Regions from separate parts of the Streptomyces sp. NPDC016851 genome, predicted to be linked through region 3. Evidence: riboswitches for the same ligand, from Rfam matches in the RefSeq annotation. Region 3 holds a riboswitch; each other region holds the start of a gene.
What was found. Region 3 has a riboswitch for cyclic di-AMP ahead of ACZ3I3_RS14080 (M23 family metallopeptidase). Riboswitches for the same ligand answer to the same signal wherever they lie in the genome.

Region 1 (5,036 bases), on a different contig from region 3:
AAGCTGATCCACCGCCACCCACATGTCTTCGGTGACGAGACGGCCACCACGCCCGAGGAGGTCAAGGCGCACTGGCTGCGCACCAAGGCGGTCGAGAAGCAGCGCAGCTCGATCACCGAGGGCATCCCCCTCGGCCAGCCCGGCCTGGCCCTCGCCGCCAAGCTGGCGTCCCGGGCCCGCACCGCCGGCCTGGACATACCGCTCCCGCCGGTGGAGGGCCTCGGCTACGACCTGCTGGCCCTGGCCGTCCGCGCGGAGGCGGAGGGCGTCGACCCGGAGGCGGCCCTGCGAGCGGCGGCCCGCGCGTACCGGGACGCGATCAGGGAAGCGGAGCAGGGCTGAGACCGGCCGGGCAGGCGCAAGGGGCGGAGCAGGGCTGAGATCGGCCGGGGGCAGACACGAGAGGCGGAGCAGGGCTGAGATCGGCCGGGGCAGGCGCAAGGGGCGGAGCAGGGCTGAGACCGGCCGGGCAGGCGCAAGGGGCGGAGCAGGGCTGAGATCGGCCGGGGGCAGACACAAGAGGCGGAGCAGGGCTGAGATCGGCCGGGGGCAGACCCAAGGGGCGGAGTAGCGCTGAGATCGGCCGGGCGCAGACATAAGAGGCGAAGGGTGGCTGAGACCGGCCAGGGGCAGGGCACAGGGGGGGAGAACGGCTGAGACCGGCCGGGTCAGGGCCGGGCAGGGAGGCGGAGGACCGCTGGGACCGGCCGAGGGAGGGGAGGGGGGCGGGAGCCGGATACCGTCGGGGAGTGACCGACCAGCCCCAGCCCAGCACCCCGGCCGCCGCTCCCGACCTCTTCACCTGGGAGTTCGCGAGCAACCCCTACCCCGCCTACGCCTGGCTCCGCGAGCACGCCCCCGTGCACCGGACCAAGCTGCCCAGCGGCGTGGAGGCCTGGCTGGTCACGCGGTATGCAGACGCCAAGCAAGCGCTCGCCGACCACCGGCTCTCCAAGAACCCCGCGCATCACGACGAGCCCGCGCACGCCAAGGGCAAGACCGGGATCCCCGGCGAGCGCAAGGCCGAGCTGATGACGCATCTGCTCAACATCGACCCGCCGGACCACACCCGGCTGCGGCGGCTCGTCTCCAAGGCGTTCACGCCCCGCCGGGTCGCCGAGTTCGCGCCGCGGGTGCAGGAGCTCACCGACACCCTCATCGACGGGTTCGCGCGGAAGGGGTCCGCCGACCTCATCCACGAGTTCGCGTTCCCGCTCCCCATCTACGCCATCTGCGACCTGCTCGGCGTCCCCCGCGAGGACCAGGACGACTTCCGCGACTGGGCGGGGATGATGATCCGTCATCAGGGCGGGCCCAGGGGCGGCGTGGCGCGGTCCGTGAAGAAGATGCGCGGCTACCTCGCCGACCTCATCCACCGCAAGCGGGAGGCGCTGCCCGACGAGCCCGCCCCCGGCGAGGACCTCATCTCCGGCCTCATCCGCGCCTCCGACCACGGTGAGCACCTCACGGAGAACGAGGCCGCGGCCATGGCCTTCATCCTTCTGTTCGCCGGCTTCGAAACGACCGTGAACCTGATCGGCAACGGCACCTACGCCCTGCTCACCCACCCCGAGCAGCGCGCACGCCTCCAGGCGTCCCTCGCCGCCGGGGAGACCGGCCTCCTGGAGACCGGCGTCGAGGAACTCCTGCGCTTCGACGGCCCCGTCGAACTCGCCACCTGGCGGTTCGCCACCCAGCCCCTCACCATCGGCGGGCAGCAGATCGCGCCCGGCGACCCGGTCCTCGTCGTCCTGGCCGCCGCGGACCGGGACCCGGAGCGGTTCGCCGGTCCGGACGTGCTCGACCTCGCCCGCCGCGACAACCAGCACCTCGGTTACGGCCACGGCATCCACTACTGCCTCGGCGCCCCGCTCGCCCGTCTGGAGGGCCAGACCGCGCTCGCCACGCTTCTCACCCGCCTCCCGGACCTGCGGCTGGCGGCGGATCCGGCCGAGCTGAGATGGCGCGGCGGCCTCATCATGCGCGGGCTGCGCACGCTGCCGGTGGAGTTCTCACCGGCTAAACATGACACGCCGTCAGACCTGTGATCTTCACGTGATCTGCGCGGCATGAACTTGTGACAAGTGATCGTCTGCCGATACGTTCACCCATCATCAGCGCGGCCCGGGGGACCCTGCGCCGCGCCGGTCACTGCTGTCTCGCGAAAGGTCTCCGTATGCTCTCCGGGAACGGTCGGCACCGTCGCCCCCGCCAGGCTCCGGCTCTCCTCGTCGCGGCCGGGGTCACCGGCTCCGCCATCGCGATCCCGCTCCTCGGAGCCTCCGGTGCCAGCGCGGCCGACGGCACGACCTGGGACCGGGTCGCGGACTGCGAGACCGGCGGCGCCTGGAGCCAGAACAGCGGCAACGGATACTTCGGCGGCCTCCAGTTGTCCCAGGAGGACTGGGAGAACCACGGCGGCCTCGACTACGCCCCGAGTGCCGACCTGGCCAGCCGCTCCCAGCAGATAGCCGTGGCCGAGAGAATCCTCGCCGACCAGGGGGTCGGCGCCTGGCGCACCTGCGGTCTGCTCTCCGGCCTCGAACAGGACAAGGGCTCGGACACGTCCGACTCGTCCGCTCCGACGGACTCACCCGGACTGCTCGACTCCTCCGAGTCGGACGAAACCACCAACTCCGACAAGTCGCCTGATTCTGCCGATCCCTCGACGGAGCAGTCACAGGAGCAGTCGCAGGAGCAGTCCCCGGACCAGTCGCAGGACCAGTCACGGGATCAGTCGCAGGACCAGGAGCCCGGCAGCTCCCCGTCGCCCACTCCGGAGCGTGACGAGCCCGCCAAGTCGCCACAGGACGACCGCTCTTCAGCCCCGTCCGACACCACTTCCGGCCGCCACCGCGGCCCCAGCGCCGACGAGGACGCCAAGGCCGAGGACGGCCGTTCCTCCGGCTCCGCCGGACGGCACGCCTCGCGCGACGGCGAGGCCGCCCGGGAGGCGACGGACGGCTCCTACACCGTCCGCCCCGGCGACAGCCTCTGGTCCATCGCGAACTCTCTTGATGTCAGCGGCGGATGGCGCGCGCTCTACGTCGGGAACGAGACGGCCGTCGGCACCGACCCGAACCTCATCCGCCCCGGTCAGAAGCTCACGGTAGGGGTCGAAGCGGACGAGCGGTAGCCGGTGGGGCAGTACGGAAACGGGGGTGGAAGTCACCCCGAAACCGTGCGAGTTCACGTCACCGTTCGCGGCTAATGTCCCTTATCGGTGCGGTGAGAGATAGATCTCAGAAGCCCTGATCGTCTTTGAAATTCCGCGGATCGCATGTCTACGGTCATGACCGCTCGTCACCACGAGCCCCGGCTGCCGCAACGCCGAATCCTGCCAGCGGCCGCACGGGAACAGTCGTCGCGTCAAGCGCCGTAGGCAGGAGCGGGGGACCCAAGGTAAGTGCCCTACCGGCCGGTTGTGCCGGAAGGGCTTGGGGTGAAGCCGCGTCCCGGGAGGGACGCGGCCGGGCAACTCAACCGGCCCGAACCCGACAGCTCACCTCGTAGGCGTCGGTGAGGGGATCTCTCCATGCTGTTTTCCGGCAAGGGCACGCACCGCCGTCCGTCCAAGGCCTCTCGGGTCATCGCCATCGCCGGTGTCACCGGTGCCGCCGTCGCCGCCCCGCTGATGGCGGCCGGCAACGCCTCCGCCGCCACCGCCTCCGAGTGGGACGCCGTCGCCCAGTGCGAGTCCGGCGGCAACTGGTCCATCAACACCGGCAACGGCTACTACGGCGGTCTGCAGTTCTCCGCCTCCACCTGGTCCGGCTACGGCGGCACGAAGTACGCCTCCACCGCCGACCAGGCCACCAAGTCCCAGCAGATCGAGATCGCCGAGAAGGTCCTCGCGAGCCAGGGCAAGGGTGCCTGGCCGGTCTGCGGCAAGGGCCTGTCGAGCGCCGGCTACAGCGGCGGCTCCGAGCAGAGCAGCGGCTCCACCGAGACCCGCCAGACCGAGCAGCAGCCGGCCTCCCGCTCCGACGAGCGCCCGGCCCAGACCCAGAAGACCCAGAAGACCGTCACCACCCCGACCGGCAAGAAGGTCAAGAAGGGCGACGGCGAGTACAAGGTCGTCAAGGGCGACACCCTCAGCTCCATCGCGACCGAGGAGAAGGTCGAGGGCGGCTGGGAGAAGCTGTTCGAGCTGAACAAGGACATCATCACGGACGCCAACCTGATCTACCCGGGCCAGCAGCTGCACCTGAAGTAAGCAGCGGCCCACCCCCGTCCCCACGGGCTCCCCGCCCCGGTGCGTCATCCCCCGTGCGCACCGGGGCGGGGTTTTTTCTGCCGGTCTTTTCTGCCGGTCTTTGCGAACCGGCTTTGTTCCGTTCGGAAACAATTTACTCTCGGTTCTGTCCATGGGGTGGGCGACCCGGTGGCCGATCGCCCGGAGCCGGTTAGGCTCATGTCGCGAGCCACCGCGGCCCGCGCCTCGCCGGGTCCCCGCGGCCCGCGTACCCGCGTCACATGAAGAAGGAGATGCTCGTGCCGTCCATCGACGTCGTCGTAGCCCGGGAAATCCTGGACTCCCGAGGCAACCCCACGGTCGAGGTCGAGGTCGGCCTCGACGACGGCAGCACCGGTCGTGCCGCCGTCCCGTCCGGCGCCTCCACGGGCGCCTTCGAGGCCATCGAGCTGCGCGACGGCGACTCGAACCGCTACCTCGGCAAGGGTGTGGAGAAGGCCGTCCTCGCGGTCATCGAGCAGATCGGCCCGGAGCTCGTCGGCTACGACGCCACCGAGCAGCGCCTGATCGACCAGGCCATGTTCGACCTGGACGCCACCGACAACAAGGGCTCCCTCGGCGCCAACGCCATCCTCGGCGTCTCCCTCGCCGTCGCCCACGCCGCCTCCGAGGCCAGCGACCTTCCGCTGTTCCGCTACCTGGGCGGCCCGAACGCGCACCTGCTGCCGGTGCCGATGATGAACATCCTGAACGGCGGCTCGCACGCCGACTCCAACGTGGACATCCAGGAGTTCATGATCGCCCCGATCGGCGCGGAGTCCTTCTCCGAGGCGCTGCGCTG
Region 2 (5,036 bases), on a different contig from region 3:
TCAGCGCCATGGCCGGGGTGCTCGGGGTCGGCGGTGACCTCACCCGGTGGACGGAGGAGGAGCTCGCCGAGGCGCGGGACTGGGTGGAGCTCTACAAGGAGATCCGGCCCGTGGTGCAGCGCGGCGACCTGTACCGGCTGCGCCCGCCGGAGGGCGGCCTGAGCGCCGTTCAGTACGTCCTCGGCGAGGAGACCGTCGTCCTCGCCTGGCTCCAGGCGCAGCGCTACGGCGAGCCCGTTCCGGCGCTCCGGTTGCGGGGTCTCGACCCGGCGGCGTCGTACGAATGCCGCGAAACGGGCGAAGTTCACCGGGGAGCCGTGCTGCTCCATCACGGGCTGCGGGTCGGTCTGCGCGGCGATCTGGACGCCACCGTGGTCCGGCTTAAGCGCAAGTAGCCCTTCTGTCCGAATAGGGAGCGCTTCGACTGTTTAGGTATAACGTGCCCCGGCTGTAAAGGAGATGAGGCCGGGGTGCGTGAGCATCGTCATATTCGTGACGATGTGTTGTTGCCATGTGCACGTAATTCCGGCGTTATTCAGGGAGATTGCGGGAGGCTGGAGATCGGTAATCCACGCTCCGTGACGGAAAAAATGTCGGCGCGTCAAGAAAAAGGCCGTCACAGGCAACCGCGAGCTTGTCCCTTTGCGTCCTGGTCGCTTACGTTCCCCACCAATCCGGACGGACGCCTAATCCTGCCGCCGCCCGGAGCCCGCACACACTGACCCGACGTACGGCAGGAGCGGGGGACCCACAGGTAAGACGCCTGTTCCGGTTCCCGGAACGGCTTGGGGTTAAGCCGCGCCTCGGCGCGGCCGGGCATCTCCAGTCCGAACCCGACAGCTCACCTCGCAGGCGACGGAGAGGAATTCGCCATGCCCGCGAAGGGTAAGCATCGCCGCCCGAAGTCCCAGCGTTTCACCCGCTCCATCGCCGTCGCCGGAACCGGTGGGGCCGCTCTCGCCCTTCCGCTCATGGGGGCCACCGGCGCCCACGCCGCCACCCCGCAGTCGGCTCCGGAAAAGGCCGTCCAGTCCGCGCCGGCCGCCGAGAAGAAGGCCACCGAAAAGGCCACGGGCGCCCGCTCGTACACCGTGCGGGCCGGTGACTACCTCGCGAAGATCGCCGACGAGCAGAACGTCGACGGCGGCTGGAAGAAGCTCTACTCGGACAACCGTGACGCCATCGGTGACGACCCGTCGCTGATCCACCCGGGGCTGAAGCTGGCGGTCGGCAAGAAGGCGGCGGCGAGCGAGTCCCCGGCCCCGTCGAAGGCCTCGGCCTCCAAGCCCTCGAAGTCCTCGGCCTCGAAGTCGTCCGCCGCCGAGTCGCCCTCGAAGCCGGCCGCCGCCAAGCCCGCCGCCGCGACCTCCAGCGGCTACAGCGCCCCGGTGGACGGTGCCACCGTCGGCACCCCGTACCGGATGTCCGGCAGCATGTGGTCCAGCGGCTACCACACGGGTGTCGACTTCGTCGTCCCGACGGGCACCTCGCTCAAGGCCGTCGGCGCGGGCACGGTCGTCTCCGCCGGGTGGGGCGGCGCGTACGGCAACCAGGTCGTCATCAGGCTGAACGACGGCAGCTACGCGCAGTACGCCCACCTGTCCTCGCTCTCCGTCTCGGCCGGCCAGACCGTGAGCGCCGGGCAGCAGATCGGCCTGTCCGGCGCCACCGGCAACGTGACCGGACCGCACCTGCACTTCGAGATCCGCACCACGCCGGACTACGGCTCGGACGTGGACCCGGTCGCCTTCCTGCGCTCGCACGGCGTCTCCGTCGGCTGACCGACCGCGTCACCACCTGCCTGACACGCGACCGAAGGCCGGACCCCGATCCCCGGGTCCGGCCTTCGGTGTGCGCGCACCTTCCGACCGTCCCAAGGGATCGACAGCGGGCGGCAGTTGGGACACAGTGATCCCGTCCGGAGCGCAAGCGCTTTCTGGAGCCTTCCAGGCGGATCCCCAAGGAGACCTGTCCCGTGCCGACCACTCGCAGAGCGTTCGCAACCCTGGCCGCCGGAGCCGCCGCGGCGGCCCTCGTCCCGACGGGCACCGCCCACGCCGCGCCCCGGCACCGCCGCCTCATCGCCCGGGACGACTTCTGTCACGGTCTCGCCCAGTGGGCTACCGAACTCCAGAACGGTGGCACCGTCACCGCGTCCCGTGGCGTTCTGGAGATCGACGTGCCGAGCGGGGCGACCGTATGGTTCAGGCAGCGGCTCGAAGGGCCGTACGTCCTCGAGTACACCGCCACGCCGGTCTCCGAGGGTGGGGCCAACGACCGAGTCTCGGACCTCAACAACTTCTGGAACGCGACCGACGTCCGCTCCCCGGGCGACCTCTTCGCGACGCCGCGCGGTGGGGCGCTGGAGGAGTACGACCACCTGACGACGTACTACGCCGGTTACGGTGCCAACTACAACACCACGACCCGGCTGCGGCGGTACGTCGGGCAGCCCGGTGTCCGGCCCCTGGTCTACGACTACACCGAGCCGCTGCTGGTGCCGGGTGAGCCGAACCGCGTGCGGATCGTCTCCGACGGTTCGACGGTGCGGTGGTGGAACAACGGGAGGCTCGTCTTCGACTACCGCGATCCGGAGCCGTACACGAGTGGGCACTTCGGCTTCCGGACCGTGTGGAGTCACTTCCGGATCACAGGATTCCGGGTGTGGCGACTGAACCCCCAACATCGCTGACAGGTGTCCTATTCCGGAGTTGGTGAACACTTGGGGAGTGGCTTATCTCACCGCCCGTCAACCCTTTCCTACGGTCGCGTAGGTCACATTGGAAGGTGAATCATGTGCTGCTGTGGCAGACGATTCGAAGAGTGACAGCACAGCAGTGATCGGGTCGTACGTGGCGGTGGGGGACAGCTTCACCGAGGGCGTCGGTGATCCCGGCCCCGACGGGGCGTTCGTCGGCTGGGCCGACCGGTTCGCCGTCCTGCTCGCCGACCGCCGGCCCGAAGGCGACTTCCACTACACCAACCTCGCCGTGCGCGGGAAACTCCTCGACCAGATCGTGGCGGACCAGGTTCCGCGGGCCGTCGAAATGGCCCCGGACCTCGTCTCGTTCTGTGCCGGGGGCAACGACATCCTCCGGCCGGGTACCGACCCGGACGAGGTGGCCGAGCGCTTCGAGCGGGCCCTGGTGCGGCTCACCGCCGTGGCCGGCACGGTGATGGTGACGACCGGGTTCGACACGCGTGGGATGCCCGTGCTCAAGCACTTGCGCGGCAAGATCGCGACGTACAACGGGCATGTGCGGGCCATCGCCGACCGGTACGGCTGCCCGGTGCTCGACCTGTGGTCCCTGCGCAGTGTCCAGGACCGCAGGGCCTGGGACGCCGACCGGCTGCACCTGTCGCCGGAGGGGCACACGCGGGTGGCGCTCCGCGCGGGGCAGGTGCTCGGGCTGGAGGTTCCGGCGGACCCGGAGCAGCCGTGGCCGCCGTTGCCGGCTCGGGGGCCGCTCGAGGTCCGCCGGGACGACGTGCACTGGGCGCGGGAGTTTCTGGTGCCGTGGATCGGGCGGCGGCTGCGTGGGGAGTCGTCGGGGGATCATGTGACGGCGAAGGGTGCGTTGTCGCCGGAGGACATCCGGATGCGGATCGCTGCGGTGGCTTAGCTGCCGCCGGCCGCCGCTGCGGGCAGTCGTGCCTCCCCCAGTGCCTTAAGGGCCTGGGAGGTGCCCCCAGGCGGCACGGGTGGGCGCAGCGGCACCCCGCTCCGCCGGGCTGCGCACCCCCCGTCCCGGGTAGCCGCCGGCAGCACCCCGCGCCGGTTCGGCTCGGCTCGATGTGCTCGAACGGGTGATTACGGCGAGGCGAACCCCGTGAAGGCGGCATTCGGCGGCCGCGGCCCTGAACCATGTGCGTCACGCTCATGGACAGGGACCGCGGAGGACTGCATGGACCGTCGTACGTTTCAGCGAGGGCTTGTCGCGCTCGGTGCCGCGGGAGGAGCCGGTCTCGCACTCGGTCCGGACACCGCGTCGGCCGCGCCCACGAGCCCCGGCGCGCTCCGGAGCCGGTCGCTGAGGGAGTACGCCCTTCCTGAGGCCGGGCAGACCCATGAACCCGTGAAGGTGCCCGGCGCCCCGCTGCTCCTCATCACCCAGTGGTACCCCAGCCGACTGCTCAAACTCGCACTGGACCCGCACACCGAACAGGTCACCGGGCTGGAGCAGTTCCCGCTGGGCGACGACGCGGACCTGCCGCACGGTCTGGCCGCCTCCACCCGCTACCCGGGCAGGATCTGGGCCACGCTGGAGGGCGGGAACCACTTGCTGCTGCTGGATCCCGCGCCGCACTCGTTGAAGGCGGCACCCCGGGTGCTGCGCGATATCCCGATTCCCGATGGGGGGAAGGGCCCTCACTACGTCGGGGAGTACGGCGACCTGTTGTGGGTCAGTCTCAAGGGCACCAATGAGGTGCTGGCCATCGACCACCGTCACCCCGAGCGCCACTGGTTCTTCGAAGCCCGGGCGCAGCCGATCTTCGTCGGGCGGCACCCGGTGAGCGGCGAGTTCTACGCGAGCCAGGACAAGGCCAGTTCCCTGCTGCGCATTCCGTTCCCGTCCGGTCGTACGACGCAGATCGCGATTCCGCCGGAGCGTGGTGCCACCCCCGTCGGGGTGATCGCCGGGCTGGACGCGCTGTGGGTGGCGCTGCTCGGTACGGAGGAGGGAGGTACGGGCACCTTCGGGCGGATCGACGAGCACGGCCGGATCACCTGGTACCGCCTGTCCTCTCCCATGGCGCGTTCGGCCGGGCTGCTGCACCTCGCCTTCGACCCTCCCAAGTCCGGCCGAGGCCCTGGCCTGTGGCTCCTCGGCTCGTCCATCGTCAGCGACCGCGTCCTGGATCTGATCGTGCGCGTGGAGCTGGACCGCTCACACCGGCGGATCGTCTCCGAGGACGCGGTGGCGCTGCCCACCCAGCTGTCCAAGGCCCACCGTCTGCTGGTGACGCGCCGCAGCGTCTTCGCCACGGAGATGCACTCCTCGACCCTCGCCCAACTGGGTTCGGCCTGACGCGCG
Region 3 (5,036 bases):
CGCGGGCGCACTTGACGTACCCGCGCTCGGGGCGCAGACCCATCTCGTTCATCTGGTAGACGATGCGGCGGTGCACCGGCTTGAGACCGTCGCGCGCGTCGGGCAGGGCGCGGGAGTAGATGACCGAGTACGCGTACTCGAGGAAGGAGCCCTGCATCTCGTCGACGACGTCGATGTCGAGGATTCTCTCCTCGTACGAGTCGTCGGGCGGCGGGGTCTTCGTGCTGCGGCGGGCCATCGCTGCCGGCTCCTTGCTGAAGCGTTGAACGAGATCTGACGCCGACCATTGTGGACCGCCGCACTGACAACCGGGACCAGGACCCGGTCTACGGCCTCCCCGGCAGGGGTTCGTACCCGGTCTACGGCCTCCCCGGCAGGGGGTTCGTACCCGGCCCGAGGGTGCCGCCCGCCCGGCCCGGGCGGGGGACCGGACGCTGCCGGAGGGCTGCCGCGGGCCGCCCGGCCGGACCGGCGGCTTCAGGGTCTTCCGCCGGTCTTCTCCCGGCCCCGGGACCGGCCCGCCGTCACCACCGCGCACCGCCCCGGCCGCTTCCCTCTCACGCTCTCCGCGTACGCCCCCCGGGAACTTCACCAGGGCCCCGCACGCTTGCATACAGTGGCAGGACTCGCCAGGAAAACCGCGGTTCGAGCGACCGCGCCGCGATCGAAGGGACGTACATGCCCATGGGTCACACGGCCACAGCCCAGGCAGGCTCCGGGGGCCTGACAGCGACCGAGCACCGCCTGGCCAACGGCCTGCGCGTGGTGCTCTCCGAGGACCACCTGACCCCGGTCGCGGCGGTGTGCCTCTGGTACGACGTCGGCTCGCGCCACGAAGTCAAGGGGCGTACCGGCCTGGCTCACCTTTTCGAGCACCTGATGTTCCAGGGTTCCGCCCAGGTCAAGGGCAACGGCCACTTCGAGCTCGTCCAGGGCGCGGGCGGCTCGCTGAACGGCACCACCAGCTTCGAGCGGACCAACTACTTCGAGACCATGCCCGCCCACCAGCTGGAGCTCGCCCTCTGGCTGGAGGCCGACCGCATGGGCTCCCTGCTGGCCGCGCTCGACGACGAGTCGATGGAAAACCAGCGGGACGTCGTCAAGAACGAGCGCCGGCAGCGCTACGACAACGTCCCCTACGGCACCGCCTTCGAGAAGCTGACCGCCCTCGCCTACCCGGCGGGCCACCCCTACCACCACACGCCGATCGGCTCGATGGCCGACCTGGACGCCGCCACCCTGGAGGACGCACGCGCGTTCTTCCGCACCTACTACGCGCCGAACAACGCCGTGCTCTCCGTGGTCGGCGACATCGACCCGGAGCAGACCCTGGCCTGGATCGAGAAGTACTTCGGCTCCATCCCCGGCCACGACGGCAAGCCCGCGCCCCGCGACGGCGCGCTGCCGGAGACCATCGGCGAGCAGCTGCGCGAGGTCGTCGAGGAGGAGGTCCCGGCGCGCGCCCTGATGGCCGCCTACCGGCTGCCGCAGGACGGCACGCGCGCGTGCGACGCGGCCGACCTAGCCCTCACGGTCCTCGGCGGCGGCGAGTCCTCCCGCCTGTACAACCGCCTCGTACGGCGCGACCGTACGGCCGTGGCGGCCGGCTTCGGCCTGCTGCGGCTCGCCGGGGCGCCCTCCCTGGGGTGGCTGGACGTGAAGACGTCCGGTGACGTGGAGGTCCCGGTCATCGAGTCCGCCATCGACGAGGAGCTCGCCCGGTTCGCCGAGGAGGGCCCCACGGCCGAGGAGATGGAGCGCGCCCAGGCCCAGCTGGAGCGCGAGTGGCTGGACCGGCTGGGCACGGTCGCCGGCCGCGCCGACGAACTGTGCCGGTACGCCGTCCTGTTCGGCGACCCGCAGCTCGCCCTGACCGCCGTGCAGCGCGTGCTGGAGGTGACGGCCGAGGAGGTCCAGGAGGTCGCCAAGGCCCGCCTGCGGCCCGACAACCGCGCGGTGCTCGTCTACGAGCCCGTCGCCGGCGAGACGGGCGACGCGGAGACCGCCGAGGACGCCGACACCACCGACGACACCGCAGCCGCGGCCCTGAACGAGAACGAGGAGGCGGCCAAGTGACCGAGCTCGCCACGATGGACTTCCACCCCCAGCCGCAGGCGGGCGACGCCAAGCCGTGGGCCTTCCCGGCCCCCGAGCGCGGCACGCTCGGCAACGGCCTGACGGTCCTGCGCTGCCACCGCCCCGGCCAGCAGGTCGTCGCCGTGGAGGTACTGCTGGACGCGCCCCTGGACGCCGAGCCGGCCGGCCTCGACGGCGTGGCCACGATCATGGCCCGGGCCTTCTCCGAGGGCACCGACAAGCACTCCGCCGAGGACTTCGCCGCCGAGCTGGAGCGCGCCGGCGCCACCCTCGACGCGCACGCCGACCACCCCGGCGTCCGGCTCAGCCTGGAGGTGCCGGCCTCCCGGCTCGCCAAGGGGCTCGGCCTGGTCGCCGACGCCCTGAGGGCCCCCGCGTTCGCGGACAGCGAGGTCGAGCGGCTGGTCCGCAACCGCCTCGACGAGATCCCGCACGAGCTGGCCAACCCCGCCCGCCGTGCCGCCAAGGAGCTCTCCAAGGAGCTGTTCCCGTCGGACTCGCGCATGTCGCGGCCCCGCCAGGGCACCGAGGAGACGGTCGTAGCGATCGACTCCGCGGCCGTACGCGCCTTCTACGAGAGGCACGTCAGGCCCGCCACGGCCACGGTCGTGGTCGTCGGCGACCTCACCGGCATCGACCTCGACGCCCTGCTCGGCGACACGCTGGGCGCCTGGACCGGCTCCGCGGCCGAGCCGCGCCCGGTGCCGCCGGTGACGGCCGACGACACGGGCAGGGTCGTCATCGTGGACCGCCCCGGCGCCGTACAGACGCAGCTGCTGATCGGCCGGATCGGCCCGGACCGGCACGACCGCGTGTGGCCCGCGCAGGTGCTCGGCACGTACTGCCTCGGCGGCACCCTCACCTCCCGCCTGGACCGCGTGCTGCGCGAGGAGAAGGGCTACACCTACGGGGTGCGGGCGTTCGGCCAGGTCCTCAGGTCCGCCCCGGACGGGACCGGTGCCGCGATGCTCGCCATCAGCGGCTCCGTGGACACGCCCAACACCGGCCCCGCCCTCCAGGACCTCTGGACGGTGCTGCGCACGCTCGCCGCCGAGGGGCTGACCGACGCCGAGCGGGACGTCGCCGTGCAGAACCTGGTCGGCGTGGCGCCGCTGAAGTACGAGACGGCGGCGGCCGTCGCGAGCACGCTGGCCGACCAGGTCGAGCAGCACCTGCCCGACGACTTCCAGGCCACGCTGTACCGGCAGCTCGCCGCGACCGGCACCGTGGAGGCCACCGCGGCGGCCGTCAGCGCCTTCCCGGTGGACCGGCTGGTGACCGTGCTCGTCGGTGACGCGGCGCAGATCAAGGGCCCGGTCGAGGCCCTGGGCATCGGCGAAGTCTCGGTCGTCGCCGCCGAGTAGGAGCACACGCGCGCAGGGGCCCTGGTTGTCTTCTAAGGCACCAGGGCTCCTTTATGCCCGAATTGGTGCGGAGGTTGCCTGTCTGCCCTGTGGGATGCGCTACAAAAACCGGGATCCGTTTGGGAATTGAAAGTGGCCCCGCTTAGGTTCGTCCGGGCTGTTCGTCAGGCAGTGCGCCGCACCCGCGGCACCGGACAGTCATCGCCGAGTCCCCGTACGGCGCGAGCCAGGGGAGCCGGGGACCCACCGCAGTCCCTGGGGTGAATCGGACGCCCGCGCGAGCCGCGAGGGGGTCCGTAGGAGACCTTCCTGCTCCGAACCCGTCAGCTAACCCGGTAGGCGAGAAGGAAGGAAAGGACCAGGCACTCCATGGCGTTCACCCGCGCCACCGGGAAGCACCGTCGTCCCAGCCGGATGCAGCGCGGCACCGCCCGCGCGGCGGGCGTCGCGGCCCTCGCCACCACCGGTGTCATCGGCACCGTGGCCGCCCCGGCCTTCGCCGCAGAGCCCGCCGTCGAGCAGACCGGCCTCACCCCCGTCGTCACCATGGGCGACACCGTGGCCCAGCAGATCGACGCCCAGGCCGCCGCCCAGAAGCAGGCCGCCGAGGAGGCCGCCGCCAAGAAGAAGGCCGAGGAGGCCGCCCGCGAGCGGGCCGCCGAGGCGGCCAAGGAGGCCAAGGAGGCCGCCGAGAAGGCCCGCGAGGCCAAGGAGCGCGCCGCCCGCGAGGCCGAGCGCAAGCGCCTCAACACGTTCGTGCCCCCGATCTCCGGCTCGTACGTCTCCACCGCCTACCAGGCCAGCAGCGGCCTGTGGTCCTCCGGCAGCCACACCGGTGTCGACTTCCACGCCGCCAGCGGCACCTCCGTCCACGCGGTCGGCATGGGCGAGGTCGTCGAGGCCGGCTGGGGCGGCTCCTACGGCAACCAGATCGTGATCAAGATGAACGACGGCACGTACACCCAGTACGGCCACCTGTCGTCCATCAGCGTCTCGGTGGGCCAGAAGGTCACCCCCGGCCAGCAGATCGGCCTGTCCGGCGCGACCGGCAACGTCACCGGTGCGCACCTGCACTTCGAGGCCCGTACGAGCCCCGAGTACGGCTCGGACATCGACCCGGTCGCCTACCTCCGCTCGCACGGCGTGAGCATCTGACGGCGTACCACTCCGCTTCCCGAGGCCCCGGCTCCCCGAGCCGGGGCTTTCGGCGTTTGTGACGCCCGGCTGTCCAAAAAATATCCCTGGATTCCGGTCCGCCGTCGGAAATTCCGGCTCATTGCAATAGAGTCACGGAACACGTGTCACTCGTCGACGTTTCACGGGGATTAAACGGAGGTCGGTCATGCGCATTCCGGCGCACTCGGTGTGCACGGCCATCCGGGACGACATCGTCGCGGGTGTCTACGAACGCGGCGGCCGGCTGACCGAGGAACTCCTCGCCCGCCGCTACGGTGTCTCGCGCGTCCCCGTCCGGGAGGCCCTGCGCACCCTGGAGGCCGAGGGCTTCGTGGTCACCCGGCGGCACGCGGGCGCGTGCGTCGCCGAACCCACCGAGCAGGAGGCCGCCGACCTGCT
Region 4 (5,036 bases), on a different contig from region 3:
GAGGTCGGGGTCACCGGAGTCGGCGAGTGCGGGGACCAGGCCGATCGTCGCGGCCGCCACCCCCATCACCGTGACCGGGACGACGTACCGCGCGGCTTTGCGCCGCCCGGAGCGCTGCTCGTCGACCTCCCCGGCGGTCGTGCTGTCGTCGGATGCGTACGGTGCCATGTGTGCCCTACCTCCGTGATCGGCGGCGGCTGTCCGTGTCGTGCACGCACTCGTCCCTGAGCCGCCATTCTCACCCGAACTGGTGAGGAGTGGTGTTTTCCGTGGTGACCATCTGACCAAATCGGCCGGCGAAATACGTCAGACCCCGGGATCAACTCCACGTACTGCTGCGGTATGACACGAGGGGGCGGCATCTCCCCCGACCCGTAGGGGTCCTGGGGGAGAAATGCGCTAGCCGGCCCGGTGCACCACCGCGTCGGACAGCTCCACCAGCGCCGTCTTCGCGGTGCATTCGGGCAGTGGCGCCAGCGCCGAGCGGGCGTCCTGGGCGTAGCGGACGGTGTCCCGCCGGGCCTGTTCCAGCGCCGGGTGGCCCCGCAGCAGGCGCAGGGCCTCGGCGTGCCGGTCGTCGTCGGTGAGGTCGGAGTCCAGCAGTTCGCACAGGGCGATGTCGTCCGCGAGTCCGAGCCGGGCCGCGCGCTCGCGCAGCCGCAGCACGGGCAGCGTGGGGATGCCCTCGCGCAGATCGGTGCCGGGCGTCTTGCCGGACTCGTGGGAGTCGGAGGCGATGTCCAGGACGTCGTCCGCGAGCTGGAAGGCGACACCGAGCCGTTCGCCGTACTGGGTCAGCACGTCCACGACCGTGTCGTCGGCGCCGGACATCATCGCGCCGAACCGGCACGACACCGCCACCAGCGAGCCGGTCTTGCCGCCCAGCACGTCGAGGTAGTGCTCGACCGGGTCGCGGCCGTCCTGCGGTCCGGCCGTCTCCAGGATCTGCCCGGTCACCAGCCGCTCGAACGCCTCGGCCTGGACCCGCACCGCCTCCGGGCCGAGGTCGGCCAGGATGTGCGAGGCGCGGGCGAAGAGGAAGTCCCCGGTGAGGACCGCGACGGAGTTGCCCCAGCGGGCGTTCGCGCTCGCCACCCCGCGCCGCACGGTGGCCTCGTCCATCACGTCGTCGTGGTACAGCGTGGCGAGGTGGGTCAGCTCCACGACGACGGCCGACGGCACGATCCCGGGCGCGTACCGGTCGCCGAACTGGGCGGCGAGCATCACGAGCAGCGGACGGAACCGCTTGCCACCGGCCCGGACCAGGTGCTGGGCGGCCTCCGTGATGAAGGGCACCTCACTCTTGGTGGCCTCGAGCAAGCCTTCCTCGACAGCCGCCATCCCGGCCTGGACATCGGCTTCCAGAGCCTGGTCCCGCACGCTCAGCCCGAACGGCCCGACGTCGGTCACGAGGGGTCTCCTGTCTGCTGGTGTCTGCCGGTGTGTCTGCTGGTGATTACGCGGTTTGTCGATAGGTCGCTGCCATCACTCGAGTCAGCGTATCCGGTCACGTTTCGATCACCGCCAGCGCCCAGGGTTACAGGCCGGGTGGTATCCGATCACGACCGCAATGTTTTCGATCAGCTCATAAGAACAGACATTTATCGACTTACCAGCCGATAGCGAGCTATGCACGATTTGCGGCATTGGATAAGCGAATTCCCCTAAGTGCAAATCGCCCCACGGACTCGTGATCAGTGAGTTGAATCACGTTATCCCCTGGGACATCCCACTCCGGCACCGGCCCGTACCTCCTTCCGCCGCACGCAAGTTGAGCCTTGGCTCCAGCAAAGGATCAAGTGCCCCATACGCCCCTGACCAAGGTCAACCGCTCGATATGTGACTCCGGTGCTTGTTCCCGACATGTGCTCTCGCATACGTTCCGGGCCTGTCCGGCGGACGCCGAATCCTGCCACCGCCCGGACACCCCACACGAACCCACTCACTCACGCAGGGCAGGAGCGGGGGACCCAGGTAAGTCGCCGGTCCGCGCAGCGGAACGGCTCGGGGTGAAGCCGCGTACAGCGCACAGCGCCGTACGCGGCCGGGCACCTCCCGGCCCGAACCCGACAGCTCACCTCGCAGGCGCCGGAGAGGAACATCCCCATGCCCCGAGGCAAGCACCGTCGCCCCAGAACCAGTCAGTTCACCCGTCGCGTCATGGCCGCCGGCACCGGCGGAGCGGCCCTCGCCCTGCCGCTGATCGGCGCGACGCAGGCCAACGCCGCCCAGCCGGCCCAGAGCGCACCCACCGTGTCGCAGTCCGTGCCGCAGGCGGCCCAGCCCGCCAAGTCCCTCACGTACACCGTCACCAAGGGCGACTCGCTCGCCCGCATCGCGGACAAGTACGACGTGTCGGGCGGCTGGAAGCAGCTCTACAAGGACAACCGCGCCGCCGTCGGCGACAACCCGCAGCTGATCCACCCGGGTCTGAAGCTCACGGTGAAGACGGCCAAGGCGGACGCCGGGAAGAAGACGGCGACCAAGTCCTCCGCCCCCGCCAAGCCGGCCGCGAAGCCCGCCGGTGGCGTCGCCAAGGCCACCCAGGCCTCCGTGAAGACCTACGCGAACAACCTGGACGGCTGGATCCGCGAGGCGCTGGACATCATGGCGCAGAAGGGGATCCCGGGTTCGTACGACGGCATCCACCGCAACATCATGCGCGAGTCGTCCGGCAACCCCCAGGCGATCAACAACTGGGACTCGAACGCCGCCAAGGGCACCCCGTCCAAGGGTCTGCTCCAGACCATCGACCCGACCTTCCAGGCCTACCACGTGGACGGCACGTCGTGGGACCCGTACGACCCGGTCGCCAACATCACGGCGGCCTGCAACTACGCGGCGGCCCGCTACGGCTCGATCGACAACGTCAACGGCCCGTACTGATCCGTCCCGCCCAGCAGTCGTTCGAGGACGACGGCGATGCCGTCGTCCTCGTTCGACAGGGTGACCTCGTCGGCCACGGCCTTGAGCTCGGGATGGGCGTTGGCCATGGCGACGCCGTGGGCGGCCCAGTCGAACATCGGGATGTCGTTGGGCATGTCACCGAAGGCGAGGGTGTCCGACGGCCGCAGCCCCAGGTGCTCGGCGGCCAGCGCCAGGCCGGTGGCCTTGGTGATGCCGCACGGCTGGAGCTCGACCGTGCCGGGCCCCGACATCGTCACCGTCGCCAGTGAACCGACCACCGAGCGGGCCGTCGCCGCCAACTCGTCGTCCGACAGGTGGGGATGGCGCAGCAGCACCTTGCTGATGGGCTCGCCCCACAGGTCGTCGCGCCGGTCGACCCGCACCGCCGGCAGGGTCGGGTGCGGCATCAGGTAGCCCGGCTCGATGAGCGTGAGGCCGTCGACCCCGTCCTGGTCGACCGCGGCGTACACCTGCCCCACCTCGGCCTCGATCTTGCCGAGGGCGGTCTCCGCCAGCTCCCGGTCCAGAGTGATGGACCACAGCAGCCGGTCCGCGCCGGCGTCGTACACCTGCGCGCCCTGTCCGCACACCGCGAGCCCCGTACAGCCGAGGTCGTCCAGGAGCGGCCGCACTCTCGGCGCCGGCCGGCCCGTCACCACGAGGTGCCGGGCACCGGCGTCCACCACCCGCGTGAGTGCGGCGAGGGACCGGTCGGACAGGGTGTCGTCGCCGCGCAGCAGCGTCCCGTCCAGGTCGGTGGCGATGAGTGAATATGCGAGGGGTGCGGCCATGATCAGAGAATACGGACAACGCGCCCCTTCGTTTCATCGCACGGCGCACGCCGATTGCCCGGTTGAAGGCCTCTGCACCAGTTGGCAACAAGATGGTCCGCTACCTACCCGTGGGGCCGTCTCGGGCGGTACCTTCCAAGTGTCCAGGGGGGACTTGATCGGGGGGTCAGGTTGAGCAGTGGGCGCATACGTGTGGCTCGGCCCGGGGAGCTCGGCGAGGGGGAGAAGGAGCGCTGGCGCGCGCTGCGCGCGGCGTCGGAGACACCGCGCAACCCCTTCATGGAACCGGAGTTCGCCGAAGCCGTCGGCCTGGTGAAGCCGCGGGCGCGGGTCGCGGTGGTGTACGAGGGGCTGGAGCCGGCCGGCTTCCTGCCCCATGAACGGGGCCCGTTGGGGCAAGGACGGGCCATCGGGCTGGGCGTCTCGGACGCGCAGGGCGCGATCCTGCGGCCCGGCCTGCGTCTGGACACGGGCGAACTGCTGCGGGCCTGCTCGCTGTCGAGCTTCGCCTTCGACAACCTGGAGGCCGAGCAGCGGCTGTTCGTCCGGTACGCGGCCGAGGAGCACGCCACCTACGTCATCGACGTGGAGAAGGGCTACGAGACATACGAGTCGGTGCTGCGCGCCCAGTCGCCGAAGTTCCTGAAGACCACCCTGGCCAAGGAGCGCAGGCTGGGCCGGCAGGTCGGCGAGCTGCGGTTCGTCTTCGACGAGCGCGAGCCGGCCGCGCTGCGCACGCTCATGGAGTGGAAGTCGGCGCAGTACCGCAGGACGGGCCGCCGGGACCGGTTCGCCCGGGAGTGGATCACCCGGCTCGTGGGGCGGCTGGCCGAGACCCGGGCGCCCGAGTGCAGCGGCACGCTGTCCGTGCTGTACGCCGGCCGGCGGCCGCTGGCCGCACACTTCGGACTGCGCTCGGCATCGGTCCTGGCCTGCTGGTTCCCGGCCTACGACCCGGAGTTCGCGAAGTACTCGCCGGGTCTGGTGCTGCACCTGCGCATGGCCGAGGCGGCGGCCGCAGAGGGCATCGACATGCTCGACCTGGGGCGGGGCGCGGCCGAGTACAAGGACGCGCTGAAGACGGGCGAACTGCCCGTGTACGAGGGTGCGGTGACGCGACCGGGGGCGGGCGCGGCGCTGCACTGGCTGAGCCGCGAGCCGGCGCGCCGCGCGCACAGCTTCGTCCGTGGCAGGCCACGGCTCGCGGCGCTGGCCGCGCGGACCTTGAAGGGCGCGGCGCGGCTGCGCCGTACCTGACGACGATCCTGATGACGAGGGGGGAGGGGCCCATGGCCCGTTCGGCACGTGCGCAGGAGGAGATACGGCGGTTCCTGGACA

Region 1: it holds a riboswitch for cyclic di-AMP, as region 3 does, so the genes downstream of both, ACZ3I3_RS09545 (transglycosylase family protein) here and ACZ3I3_RS14080 (M23 family metallopeptidase) in region 3, are expected to answer to the same signal.
Region 2: it holds a riboswitch for cyclic di-AMP, as region 3 does, so the genes downstream of both, ACZ3I3_RS18455 (M23 family metallopeptidase) here and ACZ3I3_RS14080 (M23 family metallopeptidase) in region 3, are expected to answer to the same signal.
Region 4: it holds a riboswitch for cyclic di-AMP, as region 3 does, so the genes downstream of both, ACZ3I3_RS06865 (transglycosylase SLT domain-containing protein) here and ACZ3I3_RS14080 (M23 family metallopeptidase) in region 3, are expected to answer to the same signal.

What each region holds. Positions count from the first base shown of each region.
Region 1 covers NZ_JBVHEP010000004.1:385,391-390,426, forward strand. The annotation lists gene ACZ3I3_RS09530 (nucleoside triphosphate pyrophosphohydrolase) at 1-342, shown strand, start outside; gene ACZ3I3_RS09535 (cytochrome P450 family protein) at 750-2,048, shown strand; gene ACZ3I3_RS09540 (transglycosylase family protein) at 2,177-3,136, shown strand; cyclic di-AMP (ydaO/yuaA leader) riboswitch at 3,365-3,531, shown strand; gene ACZ3I3_RS09545 (transglycosylase family protein) at 3,536-4,216, shown strand; gene eno (phosphopyruvate hydratase) at 4,495-5,036, shown strand, end outside.
Region 2 covers NZ_JBVHEP010000010.1:218,176-223,211, forward strand. The annotation lists gene ACZ3I3_RS18450 (alpha-galactosidase) at 1-395, shown strand, start outside; cyclic di-AMP (ydaO/yuaA leader) riboswitch at 707-868, shown strand; gene ACZ3I3_RS18455 (M23 family metallopeptidase) at 873-1,781, shown strand; gene ACZ3I3_RS18460 (DUF6250 domain-containing protein) at 1,976-2,692, shown strand; gene ACZ3I3_RS18465 (SGNH/GDSL hydrolase family protein) at 2,838-3,623, shown strand; gene ACZ3I3_RS18470 (NHL repeat-containing protein) at 3,906-5,030, shown strand.
Region 3 covers NZ_JBVHEP010000007.1:219,666-224,701, reverse strand. The annotation lists gene ACZ3I3_RS14095 (DNA gyrase/topoisomerase IV subunit A) at 1-238, opposite strand, end outside; gene ACZ3I3_RS14090 (M16 family metallopeptidase) at 679-2,076, shown strand; gene ACZ3I3_RS14085 (M16 family metallopeptidase) at 2,073-3,461, shown strand; cyclic di-AMP (ydaO/yuaA leader) riboswitch at 3,654-3,817, shown strand; gene ACZ3I3_RS14080 (M23 family metallopeptidase) at 3,831-4,616, shown strand; gene ACZ3I3_RS14075 (GntR family transcriptional regulator) at 4,804-5,036, shown strand, end outside.
Region 4 covers NZ_JBVHEP010000003.1:319,607-324,642, forward strand. The annotation lists gene ACZ3I3_RS06855 (LolA family protein) at 1-168, opposite strand, end outside; gene ACZ3I3_RS06860 (polyprenyl synthetase family protein) at 400-1,410, opposite strand; cyclic di-AMP (ydaO/yuaA leader) riboswitch at 1,930-2,103, shown strand; gene ACZ3I3_RS06865 (transglycosylase SLT domain-containing protein) at 2,107-2,886, shown strand; gene ACZ3I3_RS06870 (HAD family hydrolase) at 2,850-3,698, opposite strand; gene ACZ3I3_RS06875 (GNAT family N-acetyltransferase) at 3,891-4,955, shown strand; gene ACZ3I3_RS06880 (glycosyltransferase family 2 protein) at 4,988-5,036, shown strand, end outside.